DNA from 4 places in the Streptomyces sp. NPDC014764 genome. Region 3 is predicted to be linked to each of the others. Evidence: riboswitches for the same ligand, from Rfam matches in the RefSeq annotation. Region 3 holds a riboswitch; each other region holds the start of a gene.
The links. Region 3 has a riboswitch for cyclic di-AMP ahead of ACF1AG_RS30110 (M23 family metallopeptidase). Riboswitches for the same ligand answer to the same signal wherever they lie in the genome.
Positions count from the first base shown of each region.

Region 1: it holds a riboswitch for cyclic di-AMP, as region 3 does, so the genes downstream of both, ACF1AG_RS21580 (transglycosylase family protein) here and ACF1AG_RS30110 (M23 family metallopeptidase) in region 3, are expected to answer to the same signal.
Region 2: it holds a riboswitch for cyclic di-AMP, as region 3 does, so the genes downstream of both, ACF1AG_RS11460 (NlpC/P60 family protein) here and ACF1AG_RS30110 (M23 family metallopeptidase) in region 3, are expected to answer to the same signal.
Region 4: it holds a riboswitch for cyclic di-AMP, as region 3 does, so the genes downstream of both, ACF1AG_RS18630 (peptidoglycan DD-metalloendopeptidase family protein) here and ACF1AG_RS30110 (M23 family metallopeptidase) in region 3, are expected to answer to the same signal.

Region 1 is NZ_JBIBXY010000008.1:135,268-141,089, reverse strand. Features, by position in the region: gene ACF1AG_RS21590 (septum formation initiator family protein) at 1-212, opposite strand, end outside; gene eno (phosphopyruvate hydratase) at 329-1,618, opposite strand; gene ACF1AG_RS21580 (transglycosylase family protein) at 1,887-2,588, opposite strand; cyclic di-AMP (ydaO/yuaA leader) riboswitch at 2,593-2,761, opposite strand; gene ACF1AG_RS21575 (transglycosylase family protein) at 2,981-3,925, opposite strand; gene ACF1AG_RS21570 (cytochrome P450) at 4,118-5,398, opposite strand; gene ACF1AG_RS21565 (nucleoside triphosphate pyrophosphohydrolase) at 5,788-5,822, opposite strand, start outside.
Region 2 is NZ_JBIBXY010000003.1:593,413-599,234, reverse strand. Features, by position in the region: gene ACF1AG_RS11465 (hypothetical protein) at 104-457, shown strand; gene ACF1AG_RS11460 (NlpC/P60 family protein) at 560-1,726, opposite strand; cyclic di-AMP (ydaO/yuaA leader) riboswitch at 1,734-1,901, opposite strand; gene pcrA (DNA helicase PcrA) at 2,144-4,624, shown strand; gene ACF1AG_RS11450 (M23 family metallopeptidase) at 4,697-5,822, opposite strand, start outside.
Region 3 is NZ_JBIBXY010000019.1:93,919-99,740, forward strand. Features, by position in the region: gene ACF1AG_RS30090 (histidine kinase) at 1-666, shown strand, start outside; gene ACF1AG_RS30095 (response regulator transcription factor) at 697-1,356, shown strand; gene ACF1AG_RS30100 (dihydrofolate reductase family protein) at 1,443-2,576, shown strand; tRNA gene ACF1AG_RS30105 (tRNA-Met) at 2,641-2,714, shown strand; cyclic di-AMP (ydaO/yuaA leader) riboswitch at 3,042-3,199, shown strand; gene ACF1AG_RS30110 (M23 family metallopeptidase) at 3,212-4,231, shown strand; gene ACF1AG_RS30115 (PrsW family intramembrane metalloprotease) at 4,337-5,662, opposite strand; gene trmB (tRNA (guanosine(46)-N7)-methyltransferase TrmB) at 5,723-5,822, opposite strand, start outside.
Region 4 is NZ_JBIBXY010000006.1:458,491-464,312, reverse strand. Features, by position in the region: gene ACF1AG_RS18650 (aspartate aminotransferase family protein) at 1-279, shown strand, start outside; gene ACF1AG_RS18645 (XRE family transcriptional regulator) at 358-981, shown strand; gene ACF1AG_RS18640 (DUF6126 family protein) at 978-1,106, shown strand; gene ACF1AG_RS18635 (tyrosine-protein phosphatase) at 1,122-1,919, opposite strand; cyclic di-AMP (ydaO/yuaA leader) riboswitch at 2,440-2,604, shown strand; gene ACF1AG_RS18630 (peptidoglycan DD-metalloendopeptidase family protein) at 2,609-3,535, shown strand; gene ACF1AG_RS18625 (SGNH/GDSL hydrolase family protein) at 3,774-4,559, shown strand; gene ACF1AG_RS18620 (MBL fold metallo-hydrolase) at 4,849-5,822, shown strand, end outside.

The DNA.
Region 1 (5,822 bases), on a different contig from region 3:
TCAGCGCGCTGGGAGACGTACTGCCGCATCGGGTAGGCGAGGGCCACGACCAGGGAGCAGAGGACCAGGGCGAGCAGGGCCGCGCGGCCGGTCAGCCGCGAGCGGCGGGCCTGCCGCTTGGTCTGCGAGCGGTAGACCCGGGCCGCGGTCTGCTCGCCGATCAGCCGGATCCTGGTCGCGGTGGAGAAACGGTCCCGGTCCTTCACCGCCATGTTCCCGCCTCTCGTTCGGTCTCATACACGCGTACGTCCCCGCACACGGTACGGGACCGGGTACGGGGACGTACGTACGACGCTTCCTGCGGGGCCGAGGTCAGCCCCTGCAGTGCCTACTGGTTCGCGGAGCGGAACCGGGGGAACGCGCTGCGGCCGGCGTACACCGCGGCGTCGTCGAGGATCTCCTCGATGCGCAGCAGCTGGTTGTACTTGGCGACGCGCTCGGAGCGGGCCGGGGCACCGGTCTTGATCTGGCCGCAGTTGGTGGCGACGGCCAGGTCGGCGATGGTGACGTCCTCGGTCTCGCCGGAGCGGTGGGACATCATGCACTTGAAGCCGTTGCGCTGGGCCAGCTCGACGGCGTCCAGGGTCTCGGTCAGCGAACCGATCTGGTTCACCTTCACCAGCAGGGCGTTGGCGGCACCCTCCTCGATGCCGCGGGCCAGGCGCTCGGGGTTGGTGACGAACAGGTCGTCACCGACGAGCTGGACCTTGTCACCGAGCTTGTCGGTGATGATCTTCCAGCCCTCCCAGTCGTCCTCGAACAGCGGGTCCTCGATGGACACGAGCGGGTACGCGTCGACGAGCTCCGCGTAGTACTCGGTCATCTCGGCGGCCGTGCGCTCCTTGCCCTCGAAGGTGTAGACGCCGTCCTTGTAGAACTCGGAGGCGGCCACGTCGAGGGCCAGGGCGATCTGCTCGCCGGGGGTGTAGCCGGCTTCCTCGATCGCCTCGAGGATGAGGTCGAGGGCCTCGCGGTTGGAGCCGAGGTTCGGGGCGAAGCCGCCCTCGTCGCCGAGGCCGGTGGCCAGGCCCTTGCCCTTCAGCACCTTCTTGAGGGTGTGGTAGACCTCGGCGCCCCAGCGCAGCGCCTCGGAGAAGGACTCCGCGCCGATCGGGGCGATCATGAACTCCTGGATGTCCACGTTGGAGTCGGCGTGCGAGCCGCCGTTCAGGATGTTCATCATCGGCACCGGCAGCAGGTGCGCGTTCGGGCCGCCCAGGTAGCGGAACAGCGGCAGGTCGCTGGCCTCGGAGGCGGCGTGCGCGACGGCGAGCGAGACGCCGAGGATGGCGTTGGCGCCGAGCGAGCCCTTGTTGTCGGTGGCGTCCAGGTCGAACATCGCCTGGTCGATCAGGCGCTGCTCGGTGGCGTCGTAGCCGACGAGCTCCGGGCCGATCTGCTCGATGACGGCCAGCACGGCCTTCTCGACGCCCTTGCCCAGGTAACGGCCGGCGTCGCCGTCACGGAGTTCGACGGCCTCGAAGGCGCCGGTGGAGGCGCCGGACGGGACGGCGGCACGACCCGTGCTGCCGTCGTCGAGGCCGACCTCGACCTCGACCGTGGGATTGCCTCGGGAGTCCAGGATTTCCCGGGCTACGACGACGTCGATGGACGGCACGAGCATCTCCTTCTTGGGATGTGACGCGGGTGAGCGGGGCCGCGGGGGCCCTGCGGGTCCGAGCCTAACCGGCTCCGGGCGATCGGCCATCTCGCCGCCCGCCTCATGGACAGAACCGAGAGTAAATTGTTTCCGAGCGGAACAAAGCCCGTTGGGCAAACCGTGACCGTAATGCGTCCGGACATGACCCCGCCCCGGTGCGTACGGGGGAAGAAACGCACCGGGGCGGGGAGCCCGTGGGAACGGGGAGGGACCTGGCGGTCTGCCCTTACTTCAGGTGCAGCTGCTGGCCCGGGTAGATGAGGTCGGCGTCGTCGACGATGTCGTCGTTCAGCTCGAACAGCTTGGCCCAGCCGCCCTTGACGTCGTGCTCGGCGGCGATGGAGCTGAGGGTGTCGCCCTTGACGACCTTGTACTCGCCGTCACCCTTCTCGACCTTCTTGCCGGTCGGGGTGGTGACGGTCTTCTTCTCGGCCTTCTTCTCGGCCTTCGGCGCGGCCGGGCGCTCGGCGGAGCGGGAGGCCTTCTGCTCGCTCTCACGCGACTCGGCGGAGCCGGACTCCTGCGAGGAGCCCTCGGCGGAGCCGCCGTCGTAGGAGGCGTTGGACAGGCCGGTGCCGCAGACCGGCCAGGCGCCCTTGCCCTGGCCCGCGAGGACCTTCTCGGCGATCTCGATCTGCTGGGCCTTGGTGGCCTGGTCGGCGGTGGCGGCGTACTGGGTGCCGCCGTAGCCGGCCCAGGTGGAGGCGGAGAACTGCAGACCGCCGTAGTAGCCGTTGCCGGTGTTGATGGACCAGTTGCCGCCGGACTCGCACTGGGCGACGGCGTCCCACTCGGACGCGGTGGCCGCGGAGGCGGTGCCGGACGCCATCAGCGGGCCGGCGACGGCGGCGCCGGCGACACCGGCGATGGCGATGGCGCGAGTGGCCTTGGACGGACGACGGTGCTTGCCCTTGCCGGAAAACAGCATGGATGGATCCCCTCACCGACGCCTACGAGGTGAGCTGTCGGGTTCGGGCCGGTTGAGTTGCCCGGCCACGTCCCTCCCGGGACGCGGCTTCACCCCGAGCCGTACCGGACGTCAACCGTCCGGTCGCGGCACTTACCTGGGTCCCCCGCTCCTGCCTACGGCGCATGACGCGACGACTGTTCCCGTGCTGCCACTGGCAGGATTCGGCGTGGCGGCAGCCGGGGCCCGCGATGGCGAGCGGTCACGACCGTAAGCACGCGATCGGCGGAATATCAAAGATGATCAGGGCCTCTGAGACCTATCTCTCACAGTCCTTATTACGGACATTCAGCCCTTATCGCTCCGTCAACTGCCGCCGCTCCCGGGCGCCTTCGACCGCCCCTCTCCGGCCGCTATTCGGCGGTCCCACCGTCCACCAGAAGTCGCTGACCGGGCAGGATGAGGTTCGGGTCGTCGCCGATGACCCGCTGGTTCTCGACGTAGAGCGCCGTCCATCCGCCGGTCAGGGCAAGGGAGTCGGCGATGGAAGTCAGACTGTCGCCGTCCTGGACGGTGTAGCGGTCGTCGGCGATACCCGCGGGCGTGCCCGTGGGAGGTGAGGCGTGCCGGCCGGACGACGGGGTCCCGGCGCCGGCGGTCCCGCCCTCCTGCGCGCTGGGGCCGCGATGGCGGCCCGAGCCGTTGCTCTCGGACTCGGCGGCGGTCGAAGAACCGGCGCTCTGCCCGGACTTGTCCGACTCGTCACCTTCGGGGGTGGCGGAGGCGGACGGGGAGGCTCCAGGGTTCGCGTCACTCTTCGTCTCACGGGATGAATCGGATGAACCCGACCGGTCCGACGAGGAGGCGGAAGAGGAAGTATCACCTGTTTCCGGCGTACCGGACGGGGTGGTCGTCCCGCCGGTCCGGGTGTCGTCGTCGTCCGTGCCGGTCGGCACGCCCGGGTCGACGTCCGGGGACGCGGTGTCCTGGTTCAGCCCCGTGAGCAGGCCGCAGGCGCGCCACTTGCCGACACCCTGGTCGGCGAGGATTCTCTCGGCCACGGTGATCTGCTGGTTGCGGCTGGCCGCGTCGGCGCTGGGCGCGAACTCCAGGCCGCCGTGGTTCTCCCAGTCCTCCTGGGTCAACTGCAGGCCGCCGTAGTAGCCGTTACCGGTGTTCTGGCTCCAGGAGCCGCCGCTCTCGCACTCCGCGACCCGGTCCCAGGTCTCACCGTCCGCCGCACTGGCGGCGCCCGCCCCGAGGAGCGGGATCGCGATCGCGGATCCGGTCACCCCGGCGGCGACGAGCAGAGCCGGAGCCTGGCGGGGGCGACGGTGTCGGCCGTTCCCGGAGAGCATGCGGAAGCCTTTCACTCGGCAACAAAGACCGGTACGGGCGAGCAGAACCGTGCCGCGCGCCGTACTTGATGGGTGAACGTATAGGCAGTCGATCACTTGTCACAAGTTCATGCCGTGCAGATCACATGAAGATCACAGAGTTGAGCATGCCTCAGGTTTCCGCACACCGGCCCCCGGGCACGGACAGGAAGGTCAGGTCTGCCCTGAACGCGGAGGGGAGAATTCCACCGGAAGCGTGCGGAGTCCCCGCATGATGAGGCCGCCGCGCCAGCGCAGTTCGGCCGGATCGGCGGCGAGCCGGAGGTCCGGAAGGCGCGTCAGAAGCGTGGCGAGCGCGGTCTGTCCCTCCAGGCGCGCGAGCGGGGCGCCCAGGCAGTAGTGGATGCCGTGCCCGTACCCCAGGTGCTGGTTGTCGCGCCGGCCCAGGTCCAGGGTGTCCGGGTCGGCGAACCGCTCCGGGTCCCGGTCGGCCGCGGCCAGCACGACGAGCACCGGGTCGCCGGTCTCGATCCGCTGCCCGCCGATGACGACCGGCTCCGTGGCGAACCGCCAGGTCGCCATCTCCACCGGGCCGTCGTGGCGCAGCAGTTCCTCCACGCCGGTCTCCAGCAGCCCGTGGTCCCCCTCGGCCAGCGCCCGCTGCAGACGCTCCCGCTGCTCGGGGTGGGTGAGGAGGGCGTAGGTGCCGTTGCCGATGAGGTTGACCGTCGTCTCGAAGCCGGCGAAGAGGAGGATGAACGCCATCGCGGCGGCCTCGTTCTCCGTGAGGTGCTCGCCGTGGTCGGAGGCGCGGATCAGACCCGAGATGAGGTCCTCGCCGGGGACGGGCTCGGCGGGCAGCGCCTGACGCTTGCGGTGGATCAGCTCGGCGAGGTAGCCGCGCATCTTCTTCACCGACCGTGCCACTCCGCCGCGGGGGCCGCCACCGTGACGGATCATCATGCCCGCCCAGTCCCGGAAGTCGTCCTGGTCCTCGCGCGGGACGCCGAGCAGGTCGCAGATGGCGTAGATGGGAAGGGGGAAGGCGAAGTCGTGGATGAGGTCGGCGGTGTCGCCGCCGCGCGTGAAACGGTCGATGAGGTCGTCCGTGAGCTCCTGCACGCGGGGAGCGAACTCGGCGACGCGGCGGGGGGTGAAGGCCTTGCTGACCAGGCGGCGCAGGCGGGTGTGGTCCGGGGGGTCGATGTTCAGCAGGTGCGTCATGAGGTCGGCCTGCCGCTCGCCCGGGATCCCGGTCTTCCCCTTCGCGTGCGCGGGCTCGTCGTGGTGCGCGGGGTTCTTCGACAGGCGGTTGTCGGCGAGGGTCTGACGGGCGTCGGCGTAACGGGTGACCAGCCAGGCGTCCACGCCGCTGGGGAGCTTGGTCTTGTGCACGGGGGCGTGTTCGCGGAGCCAGGCGTAGGCGGGGTAGGGGTTGGCTGCGAACTCCCAGGTGAAGAGGTCGGGGGGTGAGGGGGGTGACTGGTCACGCATGGGGCGACCCTAACGGGCGGGGGTTGCGGGGCGGGGGCCTGTGCGGGTGGGTGAGGGCTGAGTGCGCAGTTCCCCGCGCCCCTTCAGGAGGGGGGTGGCTCGCGCCGCCGGGCCCGTGCGGGTGCGTGGGGGCAGGGCGCGCAGTTCCCCGCGCCCCATCAAGAGGGGGTGGCTCGCGCCGCCGGGCCCGTGCGGGTGCGTGGGGGCAGGGCGCGCAGTTCCCCGCGCCCTGGGGGGTGGCTCGCGCCATACATCCTGTGCGGGTGCGTGGGGGTTGAGCGCGCAGTTCCCCGCGCCCCTATCGGGGCGCTGAGGGTTCGGTGCACCTATAGGGGCGCGGGGAACTGCGCGGACGGGGGTTCGGGGGCGGAGCCCTCGAGGTGGGGAGGTCAGGCGCGTGCGTCTTGTTCGGTGGCGCGGATCG
Region 2 (5,822 bases), on a different contig from region 3:
CACGGCGCTTCGTTCTCACTCAGGGTGATGACCGATGTGGTGAAGGCGGGAAAGGTGAGGGCGGCGGAATGCTATGGGACGCCCCTGGCTAGGCTCCGGCCTCATGGACGTACTCCTCCACATCTTCGTCGGTCTGCACATCATCGGCATCGCGTCGCTGCTCGGCGGCTTCCTCACCCAGATGAAGGCGATGGGCGCGGGCACCGCCCGCTTCGTCCCCGCGATGCTGCACGGAGCGCTGACGATGCTGGTCACCGGCGTCGCCCTCGTAGGCCTCAACGAGGCCCAGGACCACTCCGTCGACCACATCAAGATCGGCGTGAAGCTGGCGCTGCTGATCGTGATCCTCGGCCTGGTCTACGTGAAGCGGGACGAGGAGAAGGTGGACAAGGGCGTCTTCGGCCTTGTCGGCCTGCTGACCGTGGCGAACATCTTCATCGCGGTCCTCTGGACCTGAGCCCGCGCCCCGGGGCGCCGGGCACCGCCGCCGACACGGAACCGCCGACCGAGCCGTCACCGGCCCGGTCGGCGGTTCCGTTTCCGTCTGTCCGGGAGGCCGTCAGGCCGGGCGGACGATGCTGTGGATCGCGGAGTCGCCGTCGTAGTAGATCGACTCCTCGCGGACGTACGTGCCCGGCTTCGGAGCGTGGATCATCATGCCGTTTCCGATGTAGATGCCCACGTGGGTGACGTCGTCGTAGAAGAAGACCAGGTCGCCGGGCCGGGCCTGGGACACCGGGACGGTGGTGCCCGCGTTCACCTGGTCGTAGGTGGTGCGCGGAAGGGAGACGCCGGCTGCCTTCCAGGCGGCCTGGGTCAGCCCCGAGCAGTCGTAGGAGCCGGGGCCGGTCGCGCCCCAGACGTACGGCTTGCCGATCTGCGCGCGGGCGAAGGCGAGGGCCTTCTCCGCCTTGGTGCCGTACGACGAGTCGGCCGGCGGGGTCCCGGTCGAGCCGGTGGACCCGGAGCCCTCCGAGGTGCCGCCTCCCTGCTGCGCGGCTTCCTCGCGGGCCTGCTCCTGCTCCGCCTGCTGACGGGCCAGCTCCGCGGCCTTGCGGGCGGCCTCCTCCTGCTTGCGCTTCTCGATCGCGGCGAGCCGAGCCTTCTCCTCGGCGGTCAGCTTCGACAGCAGTCCGCGCGCGTCGGCGAGCTTCTTCTGGACGGTTGCCTTGGCCGTCTTCAGGTCGCCCTGCGTCTCGGTGAGCGTGCGGAGACTCTCGGTGGCCTCCTGCCGCTTCTTCATCGTCTCGGTCTGCTGGGTGACGTAGTCGTCCACCGCCGCCTTCTGGCGGCCGGTCATCCGGTCCAGCACCTGACGCTGGTCGAAGATGTCCTGCGGGGTCTCCGCGAGCAGGAACGTCGCGGTGTCCGGCATGCCGGCACCGGTGCGGTACTGGGCGGCGGCGTAGGAGCCCAGTTCCGAGCGCGCCTCGTTCAGCTTCTGTGTGCGCTTCGCCACGTCGTCGAGGAGGGTGTCGACGCGCTTGCGCTGCTTGGTGGTCTTCTCCTTGGCCGCGTTGTACTTCTCGGTCGCCGACTCGGCCTGGCGGTAGAGGTCGCCGACCTTCTTCTCGACCTCCTCCAGGCTGGGCCGGTCCTCGCCCGGCGAGGCGTCGGCGGTCTGGGAGAGCAGGGCCACGGAGGTGAGCGCGGCCGTGGCGAGGGCCGGGGTGCGTATGCCTGCCACGCGCGGGCCCGGGGTGCGCGACTTGCGGTGCGACGCCAAGGGAGGCGACTCCTTCCAGTGCTCCGCCTACCGGGTTAGCTGTCGGGTTCGGGCGGGTGTGTGGAAGGGTTGCCCTACGGCCGCTCCGAAGAGTGGGCCGATTCACCCCAAGTCTCGGTGGGTCCCCGGCTCCGGCTGCCACGGTGGACAGTGACGGACTCGGCGGAGGCCGCGCGGCCCGGCGAGGTTCGCCGGCGGGGGACGAGCGGCCCGGACCGCACGGTAGCCAACTGGTGTGGCCCTTGTGAAGGTTGATGGGTGATATGCCCGATACATTTTCGTGACCTTCCGGTGGGTGTCACGCACGGTGAGGCGGCGACCGTGGAGGGTGCCCGCCGTGGCGCCTCCGGGAGAGGCCGGGGGATGTTTCCGGGGCGGCCCCGGGTTGTCGGTGGAGCGCCCTAGACTCGGAGAGCGATGAGCAGCCTCTTTGACGACAGCTTCCTGGCGGACCTCCAGGCCCAGCGCGGCCCGGCGGACGAGCCCCCGCCGCCGCCCGAGGACGAGCACGCCCCGGAGCCCCTGCCGGACGATCTGTTCGGCGGGAAGTTCGACGTGCCCCCGGAGCGGGACTCCTACTACCGGGACGGCGCCCCGCGCCCGGTGATCGACTCCGCCGCGCTGCTGGAGGGGTTGAACGACAACCAGCGCGCCGCGGTCGTGCACTCCGGCTCCCCGCTGCTCATCGTCGCGGGAGCCGGGTCCGGCAAGACTCGCGTGCTCACCCACCGCATCGCCCACCTGCTCGCCGAGCGGGACGTCCACCCCGGCCAGATCCTCGCGATCACCTTCACCAACAAGGCCGCGGGCGAGATGAAGGAGCGCGTCGAGCAGCTCGTCGGGCCCCGGGCGAACGCGATGTGGGTCATGACCTTCCACAGCGCGTGCGTCCGCATCCTGCGCCGGGAGTCCAAGAAGCTCGGCTTCACGTCGTCCTTCTCGATCTACGACGCCGCCGACTCCAAGCGTCTGATGGCCCTGGTCTGCCGCGACCTGGACCTCGACCCCAAGCGCTTCCCGCCGAAGTCCTTCAGCGCCAAGATCAGCAACCTGAAGAACGAGCTGATCGACGAGGAGGACTTCGCCGCCCAGGCGACCGACGGATTCGAGAAGACCCTCGCCCAGGCCTACGCGCTCTACCAGTCCCGGCTGCGCGAGGCGAACGCCCTGGACTTCGACGACCTGATCATGACGACGGTCAACCTGCTCCGCGCCTTCCCCGACGTCGCCGAGCACTACCGCCGCCGCTTCCGGCACGTCCTGGTCGACGAGTACCAGGACACCAACCACGCCCAGTACGCCCTGGTGCGCGAGCTGGTCGGAGGCGCCTCCGAGCACCCCGTCGACGTCCCGCCGGAGGCCGAGGTGCCGCCCGCCGAGCTGTGCGTGGTGGGCGACGCCGACCAGTCCATCTACGCCTTCCGCGGCGCGACGATCCGCAACATCCTCCAGTTCGAGGAGGACTACCCGGACGCGACGACCATCCTGCTGGAGCAGAACTACCGCTCCACCCAGACGATCCTCTCCGCCGCCAACGCCGTCATCGAGCGCAACGAGTCCCGCCGCCCGAAGAACCTGTGGACCAACGCCGGCTCGGGCGCGCTCATCACCGGGTACGTCGCCGACACCGAGCACGACGAGGCGCAGTTCGTCGCCGACGAGATAGACCGCCTCACGGACGCGGGCGAGGCCAAGGCCGGCGACGTCGCCGTCTTCTACCGCACCAACGCCCAGTCCCGTGTCTTCGAGGAGATCTTCATCCGCGTCGGCCTGCCCTACAAGGTCGTCGGCGGCGTGCGCTTCTACGAGCGCAAGGAGGTCCGGGACGTCCTGGCCTACCTGCGGGTGCTGGCCAACCCCGAGGACTCGGTGCCGCTGCGCCGCATCCTCAACGTCCCCAAGCGGGGCATCGGCGACCGCGCCGAGGCCATGATCGACGCCCTCGCCCAGCGGGAGAAGATCAGCTTCCCGCAGGCGCTGCGCCGCGTCGACGAGGCGTACGGCATGGCGGCCCGGTCGGCGAACGCCGTCAAGCGGTTCAACACGCTGATGGATGACCTCCGTACGGTCGTCGAGTCGGGCGCCGGTCCGGCGACGGTGCTGGAGGCCATCCTCGAACGCACCGGATATCTCGCCGAGTTGCAGGCCTCCACCGACCCGCAGGACGAGACCCGCATCGAGAACCTCCAGGAACTCGCGGCTGTCGCCCTCGAGTTCGAGCAGGAGCGCGGCGAGGGCGAGACCGGCACGCTGGCCGACTTCCTCGAGCGGGTCGCGCTGGTCGCCGACTCCGACCAGATCCCCGACGAGGAGGACGGCGACGGCGTCATCACGCTGATGACCCTGCACACCGCCAAAGGCCTGGAGTTCCCGGTCGTCTTCCTCACCGGCATGGAGGACGGCGTCTTCCCGCACATGCGCGCCCTCGGCCAGACCAAGGAGCTGGAAGAGGAGCGCCGCCTGGCCTACGTCGGCATCACGCGCGCCCGCGAGCGGCTCTACCTCACCCGGTCGGTGATGCGCAGCGCCTGGGGCCAGCCGTCGTACAACCCGCCCTCGCGTTTCCTGGAGGAGATCCCGGTCACGCATGTGGAGTGGAAGCGGACCGGTGCGAGCGGTCCGGTGGCCAACGGCCCGGTGTCCGGGGTGGCCGCGTCGCTGTCGTCGTCCCGCTCCCGCTCGTCCGCGTCGGGCGCCTCCGGCTTCGCCACCCGGCGCACCTCGGAGAAGCCCGTGGTGTCGCTGGCCGTCGGGGACCGGGTCACGCACGACCAGTTCGGCCTGGGCACGGTCGTCGCGGTGAAGGGCACGGGGGCGAACGCCGAGGCGACGATCGACTTCGGCGACGAGAAGCCCAAGCGCCTGCTGCTGCGGTACGCGCCGGTGGAGAAGCTCTAGCCGTCCGTGCGGGGCCCGTCGTGGGCCGGGGTGCGCCCCGGTGCCGCGACGGGCACCGGTCCACGGGACGACCTACGTGGGTTCCAGGCCGTGGCTGCGGAACCAGGCGAGGGGGTCGATCGCCGAGCCGCCGCCCGGGCGGACCTCGAAGTGCAGGTGAGGGCCGGTCGAGTTGCCGGAGTTCCCGGAGAACGCGACCTGATCGCCGGCCTTGACGGTCGCGCCGGAGGGTACCTGGTAACTGGAGAGGTGGCAGTACCACGTCTCCGTGCCGTCCTTCGCCGTCACGATCAGCATGTTGCCGTAGGCGGAGTTGTACTGCGTGCGCACCGTGCCGTCGGTCGCCGCCAGCACGGGCGTGCCGTAGGAGACGGGGAAGTCGATGCCGCTGTGGAGGGACATCCAGTTGATGCCGGACTGGCCGTAGTAGGCGCTGAGTCCGTGCTGCGCCACCGGGAGCGCGAACTTCGGGCGGAGCCGTTCCTTGCGGGCCGCCTCCTCGGCCGCCCGCTTGCGCTCGAGCTCCTGCTGGGCCTTGAGGTCGATGCGGCCCTGGGCGCGGCTGGCCCGGTCGGCGAAGTCGTCGGCGCCGGCGGCGAGGCTCTCGAGCTGGGTGTCCAGCTTGACGTTTGCGGCGGACGGCTGGACCGGCTGGGCGTCCGCGGCGGTCGTCCGCGCCTCCTGGCCGCCCTCCTCGGACAGATCCCCCACCGAGGCGGCGGCGATGCCGGCGACCCCCATCACGCACGCCGAGGGAACGGCCACGGTCAGCAGCGCGGAGCGCTTGGGCGGGGTGCGGCGGCGGGAGCGGGACCCGGAACGGGAGGCGGCGCGCGGTGCGGGGGTGACCTCTTCCTGCCCGTCGAGGAGGGTCACGGCGGGCAGTTCGCCGGTGTCGGCCGGTTCACCGGCCCCGGGTTCGTCCGGACCGGGCTCTCCGCGGTAGTCGTCCTCCGCGTACGGCTGGTCGGGCACGTCCTGGTCGTAGGACTCCTGGGAGAAGCCCTCCTGGGGGAAGTCCTCCCGCGCCCCGAAGTCCGCGTGCGCCGCCGAGTTCTCCTGCTCGTACGGCTCTCCGCCGTACTGCGCGTCCGGTGCGGGCGTCTCCCCGCCGTCGGAGTTCCACTGGGTGGCGTCGTAGACGCCGCTGTCGAAGGTCTGCGTGCCCCAGTCCCACTGCTGGGTCGGGTCCGCGGGC
Region 3 (5,822 bases):
GAGCTGCACGACGAGGTCGGCCAGTCGCTGACCGCCGTGCTGCTCCAGCTCAAGCGTGCCGCCGACCACGCCCCTGCCGAGCTCGGCGACGAGCTGCGCCAGGTGCAGGAGACCACCCGCGCCTCCCTGGAGGAGATCCGGCGGATCGCCCGCCGGCTGCGCCCCGGCGTGCTGGACGAGCTGGGCCTGGCCAGTGCCCTCAAGGCGCTTGCCACCGAGTTCGGCGGGCCCGGACTGTCCGTCCAGCACTGCCTCGACCCCGACCTGCCCGACCTGGACCACGAGTCCGAGCTGGTCCTCTACCGGGTCGCGCAGGAGGGCCTCACCAACGTCGCGCGGCACGCGCGGGCGCGCCGCGCCGAGCTGGCGCTGCGCCGCACGCCCGGCGGGGTCGAGCTGCGGGTCCGCGACGACGGCCGCGGCGTCGGCGGCGCCGACGAGGGCGCCGGCATCCGCGGCATGCGGGAGCGGGCGCTGCTGGTGGGCGCCGAGCTGACCGTGGAACCCCGTGCTGAGGGCGGTACCGAGCTGCGGCTCGCCGTGCCCGTCCCCGCGCGTTTCCCCGCGCACGTCCTCGTCCCCGTACGACCCGAGCGGAAGTCCGTCCCCTCGACCACCCCGGCCGTCGTGCGCCGCTCCGCGCCCGCGCACGCGCCGCCCCCGTGACCGACGTCCCCCGACCGGAAACGCTGAACCATGACAGACGCCTCCCCCACCCGCATCCTCCTCGCCGACGACCACGCGCTGGTCCGCCGGGGGGTCCGTCTCATCCTGGACGGCGAACCGGACCTGACCGTGGTGGCGGAGGCCGCCGACGGCGCCGAGGCCCTCGAACTGGCCCGGGAGCACCGCCCCGACCTGGCTATCCTCGACATCGCCATGCCGCGCCTGACCGGTCTGCAGGCGGCCCGTGAACTCTCCCGCACCCTGCCGGAGACCCGGATCCTCGTGCTGACCATGTACGACAACGAGCAGTTCTTCTTCGAGGCGCTGGCCGCCGGAGCCTCCGGGTACGTCCTCAAGTCGGTCGCCGACCGCGACCTCGTGGAGGCCTGCCACGCCACCATGCGGGGCGAGCCCTTCCTCTATCCGGGGGCGGTCAACGCCCTCATCCACAACTATCTCGACCTCGCGCGGGAGGGCCGGTCCCTGCCCGCGAAGGCCATCACCGACCGCGAGGAGCAGATCCTCAAGCTCGTCGCCGAGGGCCACACCTCGCAGCAGATCGCGGACATGCTGGTGATCAGCCCCAAGACGGTGGAGCGGCACCGCGCCAACCTGCTCGCCAAGCTGGGCCTGAAGGACCGGCTGGAACTCACCCGGTACGCCATCCGGGTCGGCCTGATCGAGCCCTGACCTCCGCCCCCGGCCGCACGGGTTGCCAGACTGGAGCCGGACCGCGCAGCGGTCCCGCCGCCGCCCGCACCCGGGAGAGCCCGCCGATGCCGTACCCGTACGTCCTGCTGTCCGCCGCCGTCTCCCTCGACGGCTATCTGGACGACACCGGCCCCGAGCGGCTGCTGCTGTCGGGCCCGGCCGACTTCGACCGGGTCGACGAGGTACGGGCGTCCGTGGACGCCATCCTGGTCGGCGCCGGCACGATCCGCGCCGACAATCCCCGCCTGCTGGTCAACTCGCCCGGGCGGCGCGCCGCCCGGGTCGCCGACGGCCTGCCCGAGTACCCGCTGAAGGTCACGGTGAGCGGCTCGGGCGACCTGGACCCGGCGGCCGGTTTCTGGCACACCGGCGGCGAGAAGGTCCTGTACACCACCGGCAAGGGCGCCGAACGGGCCCGAGCCCTGGGCATCGCCGCCGACGTCGTGCCGCTCGGCGACGTGCTGGACTGGCGGCGGCTGCTGGAGCACCTGCACGACGTGCGCGGGGTACGGCGGCTGATGGTGGAGGGCGGCGGGCAGATCCACACCCAGCTGATGACCGAGGGCCTCGCCGACGAGCTCCAACTCGTCCTCGCCCCGTTGTTCGTCGGCGACCCGGACGCCCCCCGCCTGTTCGGCCCCGGTCCCTACCAGGGCGGCCGGCTGCGCCTTGTCGAGACCCGCCCCGTCGGCGACGTCGTCCTGATGCGCTACGAGCCCACCGCGCCGGGCACCGGCGCGCTGCCGTCCGCCGCCGACCGCCACTGGCTCGCCCTCGCCTGCGACCTGGCCGGACAGTGTCCGCCCTCCGGGACCGCGTTCAGCGTCGGTGCGGTCGTGGTCGCCGCCGACGGCACCGAGCTGGCGCGGGGCCACTCCCGGGAGGGTGACGACCCGGTGGTGCACGCGGAGGAGGCCGCGCTCGCCAAGGCCGACCCCACCGACCCGCGGCTGGCCGGCGCCACCGTCTACTCCAGCCTGGAGCCGTGCGCCCGCCGCGCGTCCCGTCCTGCGCCCTGCGCGCGGCTGATCCTGGACGCGGGGGTGCGCCGGGTGGTTACGGCCTGGCGGGAGCCGGACACCTTCGTGACGGACGCCGACGGCAGCGCCGTACTGGCGGACGGGGGCGCCACGGTGCTGGTGCTGCCGGAGTTCGAGCAGCGTGCGAAGGCGCCGAACGCGCACCTGCTGGGCGGCTGATCGCGCCCGCCGGGGAAGCGATGTGCACCGGACCCCGTGGATGCCGTACACTCGTGTTTACCGACGCGGGGTGGAGCAGCTCGGTAGCTCGCTGGGCTCATAACCCAGAGGTCGCAGGTTCAAATCCTGTCCCCGCTACTGAAGGCCGAGGGCCGGAATCCGAAAGGGTTCCGGCCCTCGGTGTTTCTCCATGGCGGTGCTCGTCGCCCTCCTCTTCACGCGCCCTCCACCCCGCCTTTCACGCACAGTGAGCGAACGGCGTCGCAGCGCATAACAACTGACGAACCGTCAGGTTCGGCCGGTCGTCCGAGGCGCGGTCAACTCGCCCGTTTTCGCCCGCTCGTGGCGCTTAAGTCCACGCGAAAACCGTTAACGATCAAGAGGAACGGCTTGGAATCCGGCCCCCGCGTCTATTAACGTTCGATAACGCAGCGCGGTCGTCCCAGCCGTCACAGAAGTCGGCTCCGTGCGCATGCGCCGAATCCCGCAAGGGAACCGGGGAACCACCACCATGGGGTGAATCGGGCGGATACCGCCGTGGAAACACGGTTCGTATACGCGCGTAGGAGACCTTCCCGCTCCGAACCCGTCAGCTAACCCGGTAGGCGAAGACGGAAGGAAAGGAGCGCGCCCACGTGGCGTCCAACCCGCCTGCCCCCGAGGCCCCGTTCAAGCCGAACGACACCTTCGCGTACGGCGCCCCCGGCGTCGAAGAGGGCCCCTTCGAGGAGTGGAACCCCACCGCGGAGTCCGTGCGGCCCGTGCGTGGCCGGCACCGCGTCGCCAAGCAGCGCGGAGGCGGACTCGCCCGCAGCTCCACCGTCCTCGGCGTCGGCGTCATAGCCGCTGTCGGCGCCGGCGGCATGGCCAGCGCCCAGACCGGCAAGCCGCCCGTCTCCATCTCCATGCCCGACCTTCCCAACGTGGGTTCCCTCATCTCCGACGAGGAAACGCCCAAGGGATCCAGCACCCCCCTCAGCGACATCGGCAGGATGGCCGCCGCCGACACCGGCGCCGAGGAGGGCGCCGACGCCGGTGAGGCGCTGCGCGCCCGCATCATGGCCCAGGTCGAGCAGCAGCAGGGCCAGGCGCAGAGCAAGGCGCAGGCCGCCGCCCTCGCCGCCGCCGAGAAGGAGGCCGCCGAGGCCGCCGCCAAGGCCGAGAAGGAGGCCAAGGAGAAGGCCGAGGCCGCCAAGAAGAAGGCGGAGGAGGAGGCCGCGAAGAAGGCCGAGGCCGAGCGCCTCGCCGAGCTGGCCAAGCAGTACGCGCTCCCGACCTCCTCGTACACCATCACCTCGACCTTCGGTCAGGCGGGCGCCTACTGGTCCTCCGGCTACCACACCGGCCTCGACTTCGCCGCGCCCACCGGCACCCTGATCAAGGCGGTCCACACCGGCACGATCACCTCCGCCGGCTGGGACGGCTCGTACGGCTACAAGACCGTGCTCACGCTCGACGACGGCACCGAGGTCTGGTACGCCCACCAGTCGTCGATCAACGTCAGCGTCGGCCAGAAGGTCGCCACCGGCGACGTGATCGGCCGTGTCGGCGCGACCGGCAACGTGACCGGCGCCCACCTCCACCTCGAGGTTCACACCGGCTCCGGCAGTGTCGACCCGGCCGCCTGGCTGGCCGGCAAGGGCCTCAGCATCTGAGCCACCACGGAGGCCGGCTCCCGGCCTCCGACGCCGTGAACGCCGGCAGCCCCGACGACGACCCCCCGACGTCAGGGCTGCCGGTTCCGCATGTCCGAGGCCTTTTCAGCGCCGGTAGGGGTTCTCCCCGTACGCCGGATACGTCGGCTGCCCCTGCGGCGGCCACACCGCCGGGACGGGCCCGTACGCCCAACCCGCGCCGTACGGCAGCCGGGGCGCCGTGAGCCGGGCCGCGTGCTCCAGCGCCGGACGGGCCGCCGCGCGCCGGTGCCACAGCTCCAGGAGCAGCTCCCGCTCCCGCGTCACGAAGTCCGCCCCCGCCTTCCCCGCACGGCCCCGGTGGCGCAGGAACGCCAGCTGCGTCGCGTACGCCTCGTACTGGGCGACCGCCCGCGCGGCCGGTCTGCCGCCGTGCTCGCGGGCGAACTTCCGGGCGAGGCGCCGGGCCCGCATCGAGCCCAGCGCGAACGGCTCCGACGGGCGCAGCCAGCCCGCCACCGCGTACGCGGGCAGCTCCGCGCGCACGGTCCGCAGCTCCCGCTGCCGTGTCCACACCACCAGCCAGGTCAGCAGCCCGAAGGTCGGCATCATGAACGCCCCGTACACCGCGATGAAGCCGAACTGGCCGAGCGTGGCGGAGCCGTTCCACAGGGCGTGCATGCCCATGGCGAGGAGCAGCCCGGCGAGGGGCAGGAGGACGCGCCGCACCCGCTGGCGGTCGGCGGCCAGCGCGGCCGCGCCGAACCCGATGCCGGTGAGCACGGTGAACAGGGGATGCGCGAAGGGCGACATGACGATACGCACGAAGAAGGTCGCCGCGGTGACCGAGGCGATGCCGCTGCCGCCGGTGAGCTGGTCGGTGCCGAAGGCGTTGCCCAGGTAGAGGACGTTCTCGGTGAACGCGAAACCGGTCGCGGTGAATCCGGCCGCCACCACACCGTCGAGGATCCCGTGGAAGTCGCGTCTGCGGAACAGGAAAAGCAGCAGCACCGCCGCAGCCTTCGCCGTCTCCTCCACGACCGGCGCTATGACCGTCGCGCCCAGGGTGTCGGCGCCGGCCGGGTCGGCGGTGGTCGTGGCTATCCACCGGGTGGCGAAGCTGTTCGCCACGATCGCGATGAGCGCCGCCGCGCAGGCTCCCCAGGCGAAGGCGAACAGCAGGTTCCGCCAGGGGCCCGGCTCCACCCGGCCCAGCCAGCGGAACGCCGCGAGCAGCAGCGGGACCGGCAGCACGGCCAGCCCCAGACCCACGAGGAAGCCCTGCGTGCCGGTCTGTTCCCGCACCAGCGCGAGGATCACCAGGCCGGACAGGGCCAGCAGCGTCACCATCGCTCCGTAGCGGACCGCCGGGCGCTGCCACCAATGCGGGTGCCGCAGCGTGCTGCCGGGAGCTGCGCCGGGGTACGGCGGGTACGGAGGGCTGCTGGCCACGGATTCGACCCTAACGAGGAAGGGGCAGGGCTGCGTGCCGGCGCGGGGCCCCGGAGGAGGTCAGACGGTGTCCCCGTCCGGGCGGCCGGCGCGGTCGTCGTGCGGTACGCGGCGGAAGAGCAGGTCGTTCACCACGTGACCCTTGTCCAGCCCCTGCCGC
Region 4 (5,822 bases), on a different contig from region 3:
CTGAAGCTGCGCTCGCGCTGGGCCATGCTCCAGGCGGCCCGCAGGGGACTCTTCGCGCAGATGGTGGTGGTCCCGCTGCTCCAGCGGCACCGTATCCTCACGCAGGTGTCCGGGGACCACCTGGAGGTGATCAAGCTGATCCCTCCGCTGATCGTCGACGAGGGGGACGTGAACCGGTTCGTGGACGCCTTCACCGCGGTGATGGACGACGCCCACGACGGCGGGCTCATCTGGGACTTCGGCAGGACCCTGGTGAAGCAGGCGGTCGCCAACCGCTGACCGCGCGGCGAGCACGAGGACTTTGCCTCTGAGGCAACAAAATTGCCCCAAAGGCAAAGTCCGGTGCTCAATGGAGGCATGAGCTCCTCCGAGTCCGACCCGCGGGACGAGCCTGTCGAGGCCCTCCCCGCGGTCGCTCCTCAGCTGCGTGCCCTGCGTCGGCGGGCCTCCCTGACACTGGAGGCCGCCGCACGGCAGGCGGGCCTGTCGCCCGCCCACCTCTCCCGGCTGGAGACCGGACAGCGCCAGCCCTCGCTGCCGATGCTGCTCTCCCTCGCGCGGATCTACGGGACGACCGTCTCCGAGCTGCTCGGGGAGTCGGCCGCCGACCGGGACGCCGTGGTGCGCGCCGCCGACATGGAACCCACGGCGGCCGGCGGCTGGACGTACTGGCAGGCCGGGGCCGCCGGGCGCGGCATGCAGGCGCTGCGGGTGCACGTGCCGCACGGCTCCCAGGGCGACATCGTGCGCGTCCACCCCGGCGAGGAGTGGCTGTACGTCCTCAAGGGGCGGCTGCGGCTGCGCCTCGGGGACACCCTCCACCGGCTGTCCCCGGGCGACAGCGCCCACTTCGACTCGCTCACCCCGCACCGCATCGCCGCGCAGGACCCCGACGGGGTCGAGCTGCTGTTCGTGCACACCCTGCTGCAGAGTCCCACGGCCGCCCTGTGCCTGGGCCCGACCCATGGAGAGACACCGTGACCGGCAAAGACATGGAGGAGAAGTTCCCGCGGGCCCTCTGGGTGAGGCTCTTCGTCTACGTGGTGGTCGGGCACCTCTTCGCGGCCTTCATCTACTTCCTCTTCGAGATCGCGCCGAAGAAGTAGCGGCCGAGGCGGACGTCAGTCGAGCAGGCGCTCGCGCAGCCGCTCCCGGTGGGCCGGGGTGAGCCCGAGCCCCTGCTCCAGGTAGGCGTCCACGCCGCCCCAGGTCTCCCCGACCGTGTCGAAGGCGGCCGTCAGATACTCCTCGCGCGCGTCGAAGAGCGGGCTGAGCAGCTCCATGACCTCGGGGGAGTAGGCGTCGGGGGAGCTGCCGCTGCGCCGTACCTTGTAGCGGCGGTGCTTGGCGTTGGACTTCAGGTAGTCCTCGACGATCGCGTCGCGCTCCACACCCACGGCGAGCAGGGTCACCGCCACCGAGAGGCCCGCGCGGTCCTTGCCGGCCGCGCAGTGCATCAGCGCGGGGACGCTGTCCTCGGCCAGCGCGCGCAGCACCTGGGAGTGCTCGGCGGTGCGCTCCTTGATGATCATGCGGTACGAGGTGATCATGCGGTCGGCGCCCTGGCCGCCGGCGAGGATCGCGCGCAGCTGGTCCAGGTCGCCGTCGCGCACCATCTTCCAGAACTCCGCGCCGTCGGCCGGGTCGCTCAGCGGCAGGTTGACGTTGCGCACGCCCGGCAGCGCGACGTCCGGGCCCTCCAGCTTCTGGTCGGCCGCGTTGCGGAAGTCGAACACGGTGTGCAGGCCGAGCGAGGCCAGGAAGGCGGCGTCCTCCGCGGTGGCGTGGGCGAGGTGACCGCTGCGGAACAGCACCCCGTGCCGCACCCGACGGCCGTCCACCGTGGGCAGCCCGCCCACATCGCGGAAGTTGCGCACCCCGGTCAGCTGGGGCTCGGTCGACGGGATCTCCTGCGTCACGGACGGCTCCTCCCACTCCGCGCCGTCGCCGCGGCTCGTCGACGGGCACCACTCGACGATACGACATGGCTGTCAGGGGCAATGAGTTGTCGGCCGCCCTGACGGCGTTGGAATATGTCGCTTTCTGTTTGCCCGTGAGGGGAAGGTCCCGGACCCGGCTCGCCAAGATCAAGATGTCGCGATTGCACCGGGCGCCCCGTTCGACTTCATAGTCAATAGGGTGATGTGTCCGAATAGAGTATTTATGGTTAACGTGCCCTGATCGAAGGGGAATTGAGGGGGGAGTGCGTGAGCATCGTCATACCGGTGACCGTGTGCTGTCGCCATGCTCACGTAATTCCCCTCCGTGACAAGGGATTTCACCGGCGGGTCACTCGAGAGATCGACGCACGGTGACGTCTTTTCCCCCTTTCGATCACGGAAAAAGCGGGTTCGCGGGAACCCGCGCTTGTTTCGCCGCGTCGAGGTCGCTTACGTTCCCAACCGATCCGGACGGACGCCTAATCCTGCCGCCGCCCGGAGCCCGCACACACTGACCCGACGTACGGCAGGAGCGGGGGACCCACAGGTACAACTGCCTGTTCCGGGCCCCGGAAACAGGCTTGGGGTTAAGCCGCGCAGCAACGCGGCCGGACATCTCCAGTCCGCACCCGACAGCTCACCTCGTAGGCGCCGGAGAGGAATTCGTCATGCCCGCGAAGGGTAAGCACCGCCGTACCAAGGCCCAGCTCTTCACCCGCTCCATCGCCGTCGCCGGAACCGGTGGCGCCGCTCTCGCCCTGCCGTTCCTCGGCGCCACCGGCGCGCACGCCGCGACCCCGCAGTCCGCCCCCGAGACGTCGGTCCGGTCGCTGTCCGTCACCGGCCAGCAGGCCAAGGCCGAAAAGGGCGACGAAGCCCGCACGTACACCGTGAAGGCCGGCGACTACCTCGCCAAGATCGCCGAGGCCGAGCACGTCGACGGTGGCTGGAAGCAGCTCTACGCGGACAACCGCGAGGCCGTCGGTGACGACCCGTCGCTCATCCACCCGGGTCTGAAGCTCTCCATCGACGGCAAGGCCGCCGCCAAGAGCGCCCCGCAGCAGTCCACTTCGCCGCAGGCCGCCAAGCCCGCCGCGCCCAAGGCCGAGAAGCCGGCCGAGAAGCCCGCGCAGAAGGCCGCCGAGGAGTCCTCCTCCAACGAGGCGTCCACGCAGACCGCCCCCGCCTCCGGCTTCACCTCCCCGGTGCCCGGCGGCGGCATCGGCACCGCCTACAAGGTGGCCGGCGGCATGTGGTCCAGCGGCTACCACACCGGTGTCGACTTCAGCGTCCCGACCGGCACCTCCCTGAAGGCCGTCGGCGCCGGCACCGTCGTCTCCGCCGGCTGGGGCGGCGCGTACGGCAACCAGGTCGTCATCCAGCTGAACGACGGCCACTACGCCCAGTACGCCCACCTGTCCTCGCTGTCCGTCTCCGCCGGCCAGACGGTGAGCGCCGGCCAGCAGGTCGGTCTCTCCGGTGCGACCGGCAACGTGACCGGCCCGCACCTGCACTTCGAGATCCGCACCAGCCCGGACTACGGCTCGGACGTGGACCCGATCTCGTACCTCCGCGGCAAGGGCGTCTCCCTCTGACCCCTCGCGGCACCCCTTCCTGACACGCGCGCCTAAGGCCGACCCCGATCCACGGGGCCGGCCTTCGGTGTGTCCGGGGCCCGCGCCAGGCGCGGGACCGTACCTATTCCTGGCTTGGCCAAACCTTGAAGTGGCTTATCTCACCGCGCGTCAACCCCCGCCTACGGTCGCGTAGGTCACATCCGAAGGTGAATCATGTCCGGCTGTGGCAGACGATTCGAAGAGTGACAAGGCAACAGTGATCGGGTCGTACGTGGCGGTGGGGGACAGCTTCACCGAGGGCGTCGGCGACCCCGGCCCCGACGGGGCGTTCGTCGGCTGGGCCGACCGGCTCGCCGTTCTGCTCGCGGACCGCAGGCCCGAGGGCGACTTCCGGTACGTCAACCTCGCCGTACGCGGCAAGCTGCTGGACCAGATCGTGGCCGACCAGGTCCCCCGGGCCGTCGAACTCGCCCCGGACCTGGTCTCCCTGTGCGCGGGCGGCAACGACATCCTGCGCCCGGGCACCGACCCGGACGAGGTGGCCGAGCGCTTCGAGAAGGCGGTCGCCCAGCTCGCGGCGGCGGCCGGCACGGTCCTGGTGACGACCGGTTTCGACACCCGGGGCGTCCCGCTGCTCAAGCACCTGCGGGGCAAGATCGCCACGTACAACGGGCATGTGAGGGCGGTCGCCGACCGGTACGGCTGCCCCGTGCTCGACCTCTGGTCGCTGCGCAGCGTGCAGGACCGCAGGGCGTGGGACACCGACCGGCTGCACCTCTCGCCCGAGGGCCACACCCGCGTCGCACTGCGCGCGGGCCTCGCCCTCGGCCTCAAGGTCCCGGCCGACCCGGAGCAGCCGTGGCCCCCGCTCCCGCCCCGCGGCACCTTGGAGATCCGCCGGGACGACGTCCACTGGGCCCGCGAGTACCTGGTCCCGTGGATCGGGCGCCGGCTCCGCGGGGAGTCCTCGGGCGACCACGTCACGGCGAAGGGGACGCTGTCCCCGGAGGACATCCGCTCGCGGATCGCGAAGGTGGCGTGAGGGCGGTCCGCTCGGCGCCCGGGGTGGCTGGGCCCGCGGGGCGTGTGCGGGCCGGCTCGTGGGTGGTCGCGCAGTTCCCCGCGCCCCCGAAGGGGCGAGGTGCTCGCGCGTCTCGAAGGCGTGGGGCGGATCACGCCCTCAGGGGCGCGGGGAACTGCGCGTAGGCGCGTAGGGGTTCGGGGGCGGAGCCCTCGTGGCGGGAGAGCGGGGGGCGGTTTCCACAACCGCCCCCCGCCCCCGGAGCCGCCGCACATAATGGAAACTCCGAGCGATTCCCTCTGGAGGTACCGTGGCCGCTTCTTCCGCCCCCCGGGCGGGGCTAGGTGCCCTGCGGCCGCCGGCCTTCGGCGCGGAGCCGGCCGGAGAGCGCATGGCGCGGATCCGCAGGTCCCCGCACTTCGCGAACGGCGTGTTCCAGAACCCGGACGGGCCGGCCCGTGTGCGTCCCTCCCGGTCGCGCCGTGACCTCGCCAGGATCTACCTGGACAAGGACGCCCGCTCCCGCCGCGCCCCGCAGGGCGCCATCCCCGTGCACCCCACCACCCTCGCCGACCTGACCCGCCCACCCGCGACCGGGCTGCGCCTGACGTGGATGGGCCACTCCGGCGTGCTCGCGGAGATCGACGGGCAGCGGGCGCTGTTCGACCCCGTATGGGGTGAGCGCTGCTCGCCGTTCCCCTTCGCGGGACCGAAGCGGCTCCACCCGGTGCCGCTGCCGCTGGCCGCGCTCGGCCAGGTGGACGTCGTGGTGATCTCCCACGACCACTACGACCACCTGGACATGCCGACGATCAAGGAACTGGCCGGCACCGACACCGTGTTCGCCGTCCCCCTCGGCGTGGGAGCCCATCTGGAGCGCTGGGGCGTCCCCGCGGACCGGCTGCGCGAGCTGGACTGGCAGGAGTCGACGCGGGTCGGCGGCCTCACCCTGACCGCCACCCCGGCCCGCCACTTCTGCGGGCGGGGCCTGCGCAACACCCAGCACACCCTGTGGGCCTCCTGGGTGGTCGCCGGTGAGCGGCACCGCGTCTACCACAGCGGCGACACCGGCTACTTCGACGGCTTCCGCGACATCGGGGCGGCGCACGGCCCGTTCGACGCGACGATGATCCAGGTCGGCGCCTACTCGGAGTACTGGCCGGACATCCACATGACGCCCGAGGAGGGCGTGCGTTCCCACCTCGACCTCCAGGGCGGCGACCCGGGCGGCGTGCTGATGCCGATCCACTGGGGCACCTTCAACCTCGCCCCGCACGCGTGGGC